DNA from 4 places in the Micromonospora sp. URMC 103 genome. Region 1 is predicted to be linked to each of the others. Evidence: riboswitches for the same ligand, from Rfam matches in the RefSeq annotation. Region 1 holds a riboswitch; each other region holds the start of a gene.
The links. Region 1 has a riboswitch for cyclic di-AMP ahead of ACSNOA_RS25285 (coiled-coil domain-containing protein). Riboswitches for the same ligand answer to the same signal wherever they lie in the genome.

Region 2: it holds a riboswitch for cyclic di-AMP, as region 1 does, so the genes downstream of both, ACSNOA_RS04095 (coiled-coil domain-containing protein) here and ACSNOA_RS25285 (coiled-coil domain-containing protein) in region 1, are expected to answer to the same signal.
Region 3: it holds a riboswitch for cyclic di-AMP, as region 1 does, so the genes downstream of both, ACSNOA_RS11900 (C39 family peptidase) here and ACSNOA_RS25285 (coiled-coil domain-containing protein) in region 1, are expected to answer to the same signal.
Region 4: it holds a riboswitch for cyclic di-AMP, as region 1 does, so the genes downstream of both, ACSNOA_RS14460 (transglycosylase family protein) here and ACSNOA_RS25285 (coiled-coil domain-containing protein) in region 1, are expected to answer to the same signal.

What each region holds. Positions count from the first base shown of each region.
Region 1 covers NZ_JBPQTR010000005.1:2,613,020-2,616,016, forward strand. The annotation lists gene ACSNOA_RS25275 (HelD family protein) at 1-901, shown strand, start outside; gene ACSNOA_RS25280 (cation diffusion facilitator family transporter) at 1,008-1,922, shown strand; cyclic di-AMP (ydaO/yuaA leader) riboswitch at 2,061-2,192, shown strand; gene ACSNOA_RS25285 (coiled-coil domain-containing protein) at 2,197-2,997, shown strand, end outside.
Region 2 covers NZ_JBPQTR010000004.1:110,458-113,454, forward strand. The annotation lists gene ACSNOA_RS04090 (carbonic anhydrase) at 1-531, shown strand, start outside; gene ACSNOA_RS04095 (coiled-coil domain-containing protein) at 602-1,618, opposite strand; cyclic di-AMP (ydaO/yuaA leader) riboswitch at 1,623-1,753, opposite strand; gene ACSNOA_RS04100 (YibE/F family protein) at 1,920-2,997, opposite strand, start outside.
Region 3 covers NZ_JBPQTR010000004.1:1,787,158-1,790,154, forward strand. The annotation lists gene ACSNOA_RS11895 (hypothetical protein) at 1-564, shown strand, start outside; cyclic di-AMP (ydaO/yuaA leader) riboswitch at 925-1,068, shown strand; gene ACSNOA_RS11900 (C39 family peptidase) at 1,295-2,125, shown strand; gene ACSNOA_RS11905 (alpha/beta fold hydrolase) at 2,341-2,997, shown strand, end outside.
Region 4 covers NZ_JBPQTR010000005.1:258,163-261,159, reverse strand. The annotation lists gene ACSNOA_RS14470 (aldo/keto reductase) at 1-212, shown strand, start outside; gene ACSNOA_RS14465 (hypothetical protein) at 232-816, opposite strand; gene ACSNOA_RS14460 (transglycosylase family protein) at 1,219-1,896, opposite strand; cyclic di-AMP (ydaO/yuaA leader) riboswitch at 1,895-2,080, opposite strand; gene ACSNOA_RS14455 (hypothetical protein) at 2,976-2,997, shown strand, end outside.

The sequences.
Region 1 (2,997 bases):
GCTGCGCCGGTACGCCGGGGGCCTGCTTCCCGGCGCCGAGATCCGGCTGTTGGAGGCCGCGTACCGGACGTTGGACACGGACGGGCTCACCATCGCCGACATCGCGCTGCTGGACGAGCTGGACGCGCTGCTGGGCAAGCCGGTGCAGCCGGCCCGGCCGAAGCGGGACCCGTTCCAGCTCGCGGGCGGCGTCCGTGAGCTGAGCACGTCCTCCGACCGGCAGCGCGCCGCCCGCGAGGCGGCCCGCGAGCGCCCGGCGGACTACCGGGAGTACGCGCACGTCGTGGTCGACGAGTCGCAGGACGTCTCGCCGATGCAGTGGCGGATGATCGGGCGGCGCGGACGGCTGGCGTCCTGGACGGTGGTGGGCGATCCGGCGCAGACGGCGTGGACCGGCGACCCGGCGGAGCTGACCCGGGCCCGGGACCAGGCGCTGGGCCGCCGGCGCCGGCACCACTTCACCCTCACCACGAACTACCGCAACTCGGCCGAGATCTTCGCCGTGGCGGCGGCCGAGATCCGCCGGATCGACCCGGACCTGCCGCTGCCCACCGCCGTCCGCACGACCGGGGTCGACCCCGTGGAGCTCACGGTGCCCGCCGCGGAGCTGGAGACGACCACCGTGACGGCCGTGACGGCGCTGCTCGGCGAGGTGGAGGGGACGGTCGGGGTGATCACTCCGGCTCCGCGGCGGGGCGAGGTGGCCGGTTGGCTCGGCGCCCTCGGCGCGCCCCGGCTCCAGGTGGTGACCAGCCTGGAGGCGAAGGGTATGGAGTACGACGGGGTGGTGCTGATCGCACCAGGCGAGATCCGCGCCGACGCGGGTTCCGGGGTACGGACGTTGTACGTGGCGCTCTCCCGGGCCACGCAGCGGCTCACCACGATCGAGCCGACCGGCTGACGGAGCGCCCGCCCGCGAGTGGGCGGGATTCCGACCCGACAGTTGCACACATAGCTATGTGAGCATATATTTGACCGGTCCGGAGCGGCGGCGGAAGGGTGAGTCGGTGGGCGCAGGTCATGACCACGGGGGGTCGGTGGCGAACGCCGCCGAGCACCACCGTGGCCGCCTCTGGGCCGCGTTCGGCCTGCTCGCCGGGCTCATGGTGGTCGAGGCGGTGGCCGCGTTCCGCACCGGCTCGCTGGCCCTGCTCTCCGACGCCGGGCACATGTTCACCGACGTGCTCGGCATCGGCATGGCCCTCGCAGCGATCACCGCCAGCCGGCGGGCCAGCCAGGATCCGCAACGCACCTTCGGCCTCTACCGCCTCGAGGTGCTCGCCGCGCTCGGCAACGCGGTGCTGCTCTCCGGCGTCGCCGTCTACGTCGTGGTCGAGGCGGTCGGCCGGTTCGGCGACCCGCCGGAGGTGCTGGCCGGCCCCATGCTCGCCGTCGCCGTCCTCGGCCTGCTCGCCAACGTGGGCGCGTTCGCGCTGCTGCGCTCGGGCGCGCGGGAGAGCATCAACGTGCAGGGGGCGTACGTCGAGGTGCTGGGCGACCTGCTCGGCTCGCTCGGCGTGATCGGCGCGGCGGCGCTCATCGCGGTGACCGACTGGTGGTGGGCGGACCCGGTGGTCGCCGTCGCCATCGGCGTGTTCATCCTCCCCCGGACGTGGCGGCTCGGGCGGGCCGCGGTGCGGATCCTGGTGCAGGCCGCGCCGGAGCACCTCCAGGTGACCGCGGTGCACGATCGGCTGGCCGCGGTGCCCGGCGTGGCCGGCGTCCACGACCTGCACGTCTGGACGCTCACCTCGGGCATGGAGGTGGCCTCCGCCCACCTCACGATGGCGCCTGACGCCGAGGTCGGCGCGGTGCTCGCCGCCGCGCGGAGCGCCCTGCACGAGGACTTCCACATCGAGCACGCCACGCTGCAGATCGAGCCCGGGGCCGCCCCGGGGGCCTGCGGCCCGGTCGAGTGGTAGCCGTTGACGGCTTTCCGACCGGACGACCGAACGTCCACGTCACCACATGGGCACACACAGTCACAACTGCTGCGTCCGCCCCACCTGTCCCGGTAGGCTCTGTCCCGGCCTCCGCCAGGCGGCACCCACCGGTGCCGGCGGCGGTCGTCGCCTAATCGCCCGGAAGGGCGAGCCGGGGAACCACGTTCGTGGGGTGCATCCGCGTCAGCGGTAGGGATCTTCCGTCCCGAACCCGTCAGCTAACCCGGTCGGCGGCTGACGGAAGGACATGTGCATGCCAGCAGTGGCACCCGTACGACGACACGCCGCCCGGATGGCGGCCCTCATCGCCGCGACGCTCGCCCTCTGCGTCGCGATCACCCCGAGCGCCGCGGCGGCCGCTCTCCCGGCCGCCCTACCCGCGGCGGCCCCCGGCCAGGACCCGGAGGGCGGCACCCCCAGCCTGCGCGCCCAACTCGAGGCGGCCAGCAAGGGCTGGCTGGACGCGAAGAGCGCCCTCGCCCGCTCGGTGGCGCGGCAGAAGCAGCTCACCACCCAGCTCAAGACCACCGAGGCCGAGCTGGCCGAGCGCAGCGGCAAGGTCGGCGAGATCGCCGAGGTGGCCTACCGCACGGGCCGGCTCAGCACCGTGTCGGCGCTGCTCAACAGCAACACGCCGGACGGCTTCCTCGACCGCGCCGCGGAACTCGAGGTGGTCGCCGCCAAGGAGGACCGGGCGCTACGGGATCTGCGGGACACCCGCGACGAGGTCAACAGCACCCGGGCCGCGCTCGACCGGGAGATCACCGAGCAGCGCCGGCAGGTCGCTGTGATGGCCAAGCGCAAGGAGCAGGCCGAGCGCGCCCTCGAGGTCGCCAACGCCTCCGCGGCCGCAGCCTCCGGCGGCTCCAACCGGGGCACCTCCACGGCGAACGCCGCACCGGCGCCGCGCAACTCCGACGGCTCGTGGCCGTCCGAGTCGTGCAGCGTCAACGACCCCACACCGGCGGACGGGTGCATCACCCCCCGCATGCTGCACGCGCTCAACCAGGCCAAGGCCGCCGGGTTCACCCGGTACGTCTCCTGCCACCGCAAC
Region 2 (2,997 bases), on a different contig from region 1:
GCCGCCCTCGCCGGCGGGCAGCATCCGTTCGCGGTGATCCTCGGCTGCTCCGACTCCCGCCTCGCCGCCGAGATCATCTTCGACCGCGGCCTCGGTGACCTCTTCGTGGTCCGCACCGCCGGGCACACCTCGGGGCCCGAGGTGCTGGGCAGCGTCGAGTACGCGGTCACCGTGCTGCGTACGCCGCTCGTCGTGGTGCTGGGGCACGACTCGTGCGGTGCGGTGCGGGCGGCGCGGGAGGCGGTCGCCACCGGCACGCGGCCGCCCGGCCACCTCGGCGCCGTGGTGGACGCCGTGGTGCCGAGCCTGACCCGGGCCGCCGCCGAGGGTGTGGACGACATCGACGGGATCGTCGACATCCACATCGCGCAGACCGTCGAGGCCCTGCTGGGCAACTCCTCCGTGCTGGCCGACGAGGTCGCGGCCGGGCGGTGCGCCGTGGTCGGCATGTCGTACCGGCTGGCGGCCGGCGAGGTCCGCCAGGTGGCGGCGGCCGGCGTGCTCGCGGCCGACTCCGCTCCGGCGGTCTGACCGCCACCACGTACGCGACGAGGGCCGCCCCGCGCGGTGCGGAACGGCCCTCGTGCGGCGTGCTCGCCCGCTACAGCAGCGACATGTGCACGTGGTCGGTGTGGTTCGACGGCCCGCTGTACGACTTCCAGCCCGTGGCCGGGAACCAGATCTGCCGGTTCCAGATCACGTAGTAGATGCCGAGCCGGTCGGCGTTGCGGATGAGGAAGGCGGCGACGTTGTTGCCGTACATCCGGGTGTCGTTGTTGTGCCACGGCGAGAAACCGCTCTTCTGCAGCGACCAGTCGCAGGCCCGGCCCTTCGGATGCTCCCACGGGCCGCCCGGTCGGTAGCAGCCGACGAACCGGTTGAAGCCGGCCCGCTTGACCTCCTTGTACGCGTGCAGCGTGCGGGGGGTGATGCACCCGGAGGTGGTGGGGTCGTCCTCGCTGCACGACTCGGGCTTCCAGTCGCCGTCGGCGGTCCGGCCGGGGCCCACCCGCGCGACCGGGGAGGTGGCCGACACGAGGCCGCCGGTGAATCCCTGCCCACCGACCAGGGCCAGGGCCTTCTCGGCCTCGCGCTTCTGCTTGGCCATGATGGCCGTCTGCTTCTGTTGCTCGCGTACCTCGGTGTCGATCGCCAGCTTGGCGAGCTCGGCGCGGTTCTTCACCTCGTTGATCCGGGCCAGCTTCTCCGAGTTCACCATGTTGAGCTCGTCGAGGCCGGTCGCCCGCTCGACGAACGAGTCCGGCGTGTCGCTGCCCAGGAGCACGGCCACCGCGCCGATCCGGCCGGTCCGGTACGACTGGGCGGCGATCTCACTGATCTGCGGCGCCAGCGCGTCCAACTCGGACTGCGCCTTCTTCACCTCGAGGGTCAGCTCGGCCTGGCGCCTCTTGGACTTGTCGAGCTTGCTCTTGGCCGCCGAGTAGTTGCGGTTCGTCGCCTCGATGACGTCGTTGATGAGGGGAGGATCGTCGTCCTCGTGCCCGGACGGGGTGGGCGGTTTGGGTGCCGCGGACACCGGGACCGGCCCGACGAGCACGGTGCAGGCGGCGATCACGGCCACCACGGGTGTCAACCAGCGGCGTAGGGGTGCCGTCACAGTGTTCCCTTCCGTCGACCGCCGACCGGGTTAGCTGACGGGTTCGGGGCGGAAGTGGCCCCTACCGCTCGCGCGGATTCACCCCGGGTACCTGGGTTCCCGGCTCGCCGGGTGGCGATTGGGCGGTGGCCCCGCAGGCGCCGCTGCGCGCCTTCGGCGGTGACCGACGGCGAGGTTACCCGAGAGTGCTCCCGGGGATCTACGCCCGGATGCCGACCAAAAGCGTCATTTCGCCATAACGCTGGGTAGGGAGTGACGCGATCGGCAGCCGGTCGGGCCGGCGTGCTCACGCTGAGGAGTGTCACCATGCGCTGTCCGTGCTCCTGTCGGACTCGGGCCACGCGCCGGGGGCGGCGTGGGGCGGTGTCGCGGTGCGGCGCGGGCCGGGTCGGGAGGAGGCGAGCGCCTCCAACGTCTCGGCCGGGTCGGGAGCCGGTCGGGCGGCCGGAGCCGGCGCGGGATCGTGGGCCTCTGGTGCGGCGACGTGGCGGCCGGCCGCGGTCACCACGGCGGCCAGGCCGGTCGTCAGCGGTACGGCGGCGATGAGGCCCAGCGTGGCGACCGCGCTGCGGACGATCTCCTGGGCCATGAACTCGCTCGTGAGGATCTGCGTGACCGGGCGGGAGTCGGCGGTGAGCAGGAGCAGCAGCGGCAGTGACGCGCCGGCGTACGCGAGCACGATGGTGTTCACGGTCGACGCGATGTGCGCGCGCCCGACCCGGGTCGCGGCCCGGTACAGCTGGAGCCGGGAGAGGGTCGGGTTCGCGTGGGCCAGTTCGGTGACCGTCGCGGCCTGGGTGACCGTCACGTCGTCGAGCACGCCGAGCGAGCCGATGATGATGCCGGCCAGCAGCAGGCCGTGCAGGTCCACGTCGGACCGGAACATCGACAGCGTGGTCGCGTCCTCGCTGCCGAAGCCGGTCAGGTGGGTGGCGGCGGTGGCCACGGTGCCGAGGAGCCCGGTGAGCACCAGGCTGCCCAGGGTGCCGAGCACGGCCACCGAGGTCTGCGCGGTGACACCGTGCGTCAGATAGAGCACCACGAACATGATCAGGGCCGCGCCCACCACCGCGACGAGCAGCGGGTTGCGACCCGCGCTGATGCCGGGAAGCACGAAGACGAGCAGGATGGCGAAACTCGCGGCGAGGCCGGCGAGCGCGGCCAGCCCCCGCCACCGGCCGAACGCGACGATCGCGGCGGCGAAGACCACCGCCAGCCAGATCAGTGACGCGCCGCGCTGGTGTTCGGCGATGTTCCACAGGGCCGACGAGGGGTCGGCCGGATCGGTCAACTCCACGAGGATCACCTCGTCGCCGACCTCGACCGTCGGCGCTCCCGGCCCGGCCGGGACGGGCGTCTCGACCTGCCGGCCGGCGGCC
Region 3 (2,997 bases), on a different contig from region 1:
GCGGAGGAGGTGGCCGTCGCGGCGGCCGGCGCAGCGCAGACCGCCCGCCGCCGCCGCGGCGAGTGGCTGTCCGCCCAGACGGACCTGGAGCGGGCCTGGGCCGCGTACGACGAGGCGGAGACCGCCGCCCGACGGTTCGCCGGGGCGGGTAGCCTGTCCACGCCCCGTACGCCCCGCACACCCGCCGAGTACGCCGCCCGGGAGCGGCACCTGCACCGCGCGGCCGCGGCGGCGCACTGGCGGGGCGAGCTGACCCTGCACCAGCTCGGCGAGGTGTTCGGTCACCGCAACGGCTGGGACCCGCGGCTGCACCCGGTCGAGCAGGAGGTGCGACTGACCCGGGTCGTCCGGGACACGCGGCTGGCCGACTACCGGGCCGCCCAGGAGCGGGAGCGTGCGGCCTGGCGCGACGCCGAACTCGCCGCGGACGCGGCGCGGGCCCTCTCCGCCGAGGCGTACGCGGCCCGGGCCCGGCTGCGGCCGATCCGGGTGCCGGCCGCCGTGCCCGCGGCCGAGCCCCGCCCGGCCACCGCGCCTCGCTGGCGCCCGGCCCGGGTGGGCTGAGCCGGCTCACCGTCGATCCCGGGCTCGGCAGCCGAGTTGGTCAAAGGCTCGGGGAGGAAGCCCACCGCGCTTCCGGTGCGGAATGTTCCGTGAGCCCCGTCACAGCGCCACCGAAACGGTCAGGAGGGACAGCCCGCCACAATTCCTCGGGCCGATCGGGTGCCTTCCCGCCCCGCTGTCCCGTTGTGTCCCGGGGGCGCCGACGGAAACGCTCGTCCCATTGAGTCACGTCAGTGGCGCTACGACCGGAAAAAAACGCGCTCGGAGCAGGTTTATGCAGGTGGGGAGGGGTTGGCAGGCCCGGTACCGACCAGTACTGTCGGCCCGTCCGGTGCGGTAACCGATCGCAAGAGGCGACGCCGCGCCGACCCGCTCAATCGTGACCATCACGAGCCGGGGACCCACGTGCACGTCCGGGGTGAATCCGCGAGCCACGGCCCGCGGTAGGGCGATCTTCCCGCCCGAATCCGTCAGCTAACCCGGTAGGCGGTGTCGGAAGGAGTTCCATCCTCGTGCAGCACCACCCCACCCCTCGGCCCTCTCCGCCCCTCCACGGCACCGCGGTGCCCGCTCCCGCCCGTCCCGTAGCGACGAGCTGAGCCCGGCACCCGCGTCTTCCCGCCCGGCCCGCCGGGCGATCCCCTGAGCGCCGCACCGCCCGCGGACGACCTCCGCGCGGTGACGCCTGCCCGGATCCGGGCGCGCTCTCCCCCTGAACCGTGGAGGAACTGTGAAGCACACCCTGAAGCGTCAGCTCCGCCGGCTGGCCTCCCAGCGCCCGTACCAGATCGCCGCCGCCTCCGCCGCGGCCCTGACGCTGGCCACCGGCGCCGGCGCCCTGATCAGCGCCACCGACGACGCACCCGCCGGGCGGGCCTCCGCCGCTGTCGCGGAGCTGCGCAGCGACACGGGCGTCGCGTCCCGAGGCGAGGAGCGGACCGCCCCGTCGCCCAGCGACGCGCCCGAGACCGGTGCCCCGTCGTCCCCGAGCGCGTCCCCGGCGGCCAAGAAGACCGCGGACCCCGACCTGACCCGCAAGCCGGCGCCCAAGCCGCCGGCCAGCAAGGTCCTCGACTACGACTACCAGGCGCAGACGACCTACTTCTACTGCGGCCCGGCCGCCACCCGCAACGCGCTGAGCGCCAGCGGCATCGAGCGGAGCCAGGACGCCCTCGCCGCGCAGCTCGGCACCACCGAGATGGGCACCAACTCCGCCGAGGACACCACCCGCGTGCTGAACGCCGTGGTCAAGGGCAGCCCGTACCGGACCCGGATGTTCCCCGACGCGCCGAGCCCCGCCCAGATGGACCAGCTCCAGGCCGACGTGGTGCGGGCCATCACCGACGGGCGCGGCGTGGTGGCCAACATCGTGGGCGACGCCACGGACGTCGACGGCGGCTGGCACTCGTTCTCCGGCGGGCACTACATCGCCGTGGTCGGCTACCGGGACAACGGCCGGACCGTGAAGATCGCCGACTCGGCCAACCCGGCCGTGCCGTCGTACTGGATCACCACGATCGACCTGGCGAACTGGATCACCACCCGCGGCTACTCCGCCTGATCAACCGCGTTACCGTCGGGCGCCGGCTCCCGGAGGGGCCGGCGCCCGCGGCGTTGGTGCCCCGGCGTCAGTACGTGACGAAGCCGTACCGGCCCGCGGGACTGTCCGCGGGCGTTCTGCCCGGCTCGGACGCCGGACTCCACAGTGGCCACCGCCGTGCCGTCCCGGCCGGTCGGCCGCTCGTGCGCGGTCGTGTCCCGTGGCAGACTGCGCGCATGGTGGATGCCCCGGGTGGCCGACCGGTCCTGCTGCTCCTGCACGGCATGGGCGCGACCGGCGACGTCTGGGCGCCCTGGGCCCCGCTGATCGAGAGCCGCTGGGCGGGGCGCTGGCTGGCACCGGACCTGGCCGGGCACGGCGGCGCGCCGCCGCTGCCCGCGTACTCCTTCGCGGCGCTCGCCGAGCGCGTGGCCGCCGCGCTCGCGCCGAACGACCGGCTCGTGGTGCTGGGGCACTCGCTCGGCGGCGTGGTGGGGCTGGCCCTGGCCGCCCGCGCCGGCGGGCCGCCCGTGGCCGCGGTCGTGGGGCTCGGCATCAAGGCCGTCTGGTCCCCGGCGGAGCTGGCCAGAGCGCGCGAGCTGGCCGGCCGCCCCGTCACCTGGTTTCCGAGCCGGGACGAGGCCGCCCACCGCTACCTGCGGGTCTCCGGCCTTTCCGGCCTGCTCGCCCCGGACCACCCGGCGGTCGACGCCGGCCTGCGCGAGGTCGACGGGCGGTGGCGGCTCGCCATGGACCCGGCGGCGTTCGCGGTGGGCGAGCCCGCCCTGCCGTCGCTGATTTCCGCCACCGACGTGCCCGTGCTGCTGGCCCGTGGCGAACACGACCCCATGGTCACCGACGCGCAGCTCAAGGAGCTGGGCGTGCCGGTGGCC
Region 4 (2,997 bases), 2.4 Mb from region 1:
ACGGCGTCACCCCGGCGCAGGCGATCCTGGCCTGGCACGTGGCCCGCCAGGTGATCCCGCTGCCGAAGGCCGCGTCCCCGCAGCGGCAGCGGGAGAACCTCGACGTCTTCGACATCACGCTCACCGACGCCGAGGTCGATGCCATCACGGCGCTCGGCCGCCCCGACGGGCGCCTGGCGGATCAGGACCCGGCGGTGTACGAGGAGTTCTGAGCGTCCGTGCCGCGCCCTCTCAGGCGGGGCCGGGCGCGGGCTCCGCGCGGAACACGATCGTCACGCTGAACGTGGTGCCGTCGACCTGGTACGCGTAGCAGCCCGGGCCCGCCACCGTCGTGGTGCCCGGCAGGTCGCTGTCGGTGTGGGTCAGGAGCGCGTAGTGCCCGCCGTCGCGCGGCTCGCCCGTGTACGCGAACCGGGCGCTCGCGCTCCCCGGCCCGTCGATCCGCGCCGCACGCACGAGCACCGGCCCCTGGTAGCCCTCGGCGATCCACCGCACCTTCTTCTCGTACGTGCCGTCGCGCTGGCGGTCGGCGTCGCGCAGGCCCAGCACCGCGCCACCTCCGAAGTAGTCGGCCACGGGGTACACGGGCCCGGGGCCGAGCACCCGGACGGCCTGGTCCGGCCGGGACCAGGGACGCGCCTCACTGGTCGGGCAGGCGCCGCCGGCGCCCGCGTCGGGAAGCCGTAGCGGCGGGGCGGCGAACGCGGACGGCGATCCCGGAGCGGCCGCGGGAGGAACGTCGCGCGCCGAGCCGTCGCAGGCGGCCGACACCGGCAGGAGTGCGGCGACGGTGGCCGCCCGGAGCGCTTTCGTCACCGTTCCAGTGTCGACCATCGATGGATGCGCGCGCGACCCCGCTACGGACCGGGTACTGACTGCCTCCGCTGAACGACCCCGCGGGGCGGGCAACCTACACCGTCCTGTCACAGCGGTGCGGTGTGGTACGACTGCGGAAAGGTGGTCGGAACCGGTAGAAACGGGCGGGTCGATGACGAGTGGGGCAGCCGCGGAGCGCCCGCTCTCGTCCTGGCCGGGATCGCGGTGGCCGGCGCCGCGCACTCCCGCGGACGCCCACCGGAGCCGCCCGCGCCCCCGCGCTAGCCGGGACGTGTCGCGGACGACGCGGCCGAGGGTCCAGCGACGGCGCCGGGCACCCACCGGTGGTGGGTGCCCGGACGCACGCTGGTACGCCACCGGCGATCACCGGCGCGAGGTGGATCAGAGGCCGAGGCGCTGCCCCGGGAAGATGAGGCCCGGGTCGTCGCCGACCACGCGCCTGTTGCGCTCGTACAGGGCGTGCCAGCCGCCGGAGACGTCCTGCGCCTCGGCGATCCGCGACAGGGTGTCGCCCGCCTTGACCACGTAGGTGTCGCCGCTGGCCGGTACCGTGGTGCGCCGCTCGGTCCGGGTGGTGGACTTCTCCGTGCGAGCCGTCGACCTGCTGCCGCCGGACGAGCGCTCGCTCCCGCCCGTGGACTTCGACGAGGAGCCGGTCGACTTCGACGAGGAGCCGGTGGACTTCGACGAGGTCGAGCCACCCTTCTTGCCGCAGGTCGGCCAGGCGCCGATGCCCTGGCCGTCGAGCACCTTCTCGGCGATGGCGATCTGCTCGCCGCGGCTCGCGAGGTCGGCGCGGGCGGCGTACCTGGTGCCGCCGTAGCCCTTCCAGGTGCTCTGGGAGAACTGGAGGCCACCGTAGTAGCCGTTGCCGGTGTTGATGTGCCAGTTGCCACCGGACTCGCACTGGGCGATGGCGTCCCAGTTGACCGCGGCCTGGGCGGGCGCCGCCGCGCCGAACACGGCGACGGCGCCGGTTACCGCACCGGCGGCGAGGGTGCCGACGGCGACGCGACGGGTGCTGACGGCACGGTGGCGGGCGTTGTACGAAGATGTCATGGATGTCCTCCACGCCGGCGAGGTGAGCTGTCGGGTTCGGGCTGAGGTGCCCGGCCGCCCTGGGCGGCTTCACCCCGAGGTGCCGCAGCGCGGAATCGCTGGGCGCCGGAGAACGGTGGGTCCCCCGCTCCTGCCTGGGTGACGAGTGCCGGCGACCGGCGGCAGGATTTGGCGTTACCGGTCGCGGTGTCCGCGTTGGCGGACCTGACCGACGTTAGGCACCGTTCGGGGGGATCGCCCACTTCGTGTGAAGTTGTTCACCGGCTCACGCGGGGCGCCCCGGTGTCGAGTTGCGACCGTGGCGGAAGCGTGCGATACGGCGCGCGCGACGGACCGATGTGGACGAAGCGGAGCACACTCGGGCGAGCCTTCTCGCCTGGGCCGGGGCCCCTGTTTCCCCAGCTCGGCGTCCCGACCGACGTGGTCGGCATCGGCCTGGACGGGCTGGATCCGCCCCTGTCGAGCTGCCCCGGTTCTGGGGCGGCACGGACGTCCGTCGGGGCGGCCATTCGGAAGCTTGATCGACTTCCTGTCTCTGAAGCCTGATCGACTCCATATCGCCGATGTGGCGGGGTCCGGGTGAGCGGGATGCCGCCAGCTCGGCGATCTGGTGCGGATCATGTCGACCGGTCGGGGCTCATCGTCCGCAGGGTCACCGTGGGGCACCGGCCGCCGGCACGGCCGCACCCGTGCGCGGCGCGGGGGCGCTCTGGCACCCATCGCCCTCGTGGCGCCGGGCTGGACGGCGGCACCGTCACCCCGCGGCGCCGGACTGGGCGTTCGGCATCGCCACCCGCGCCGCCGGGCTGGACGGCGGGCACCGTCAGCTCCCGCGGCGACCCGGGCGGTCCGACATCGAAATCGGACCGCGGAGGGCGGTCGCGGGAGCGCGGATGACGGCGCCCGCGCTGTGGTGACGACCGTGACACCCGGCCGCACAGCAGGTGAGCCGGGTCGCCCCGTCGGCAAGAATCCAGGACGGGAACTCTCCGACGGCCGATGTCGCCCGGTGGCCGGGGGTTTACCCGGGGGGCACAGCGGTGAAGGTAGGGCGGCACAGGAACCGAGGGGGGAGAACCATGTCCGAAACAGACCGTACCG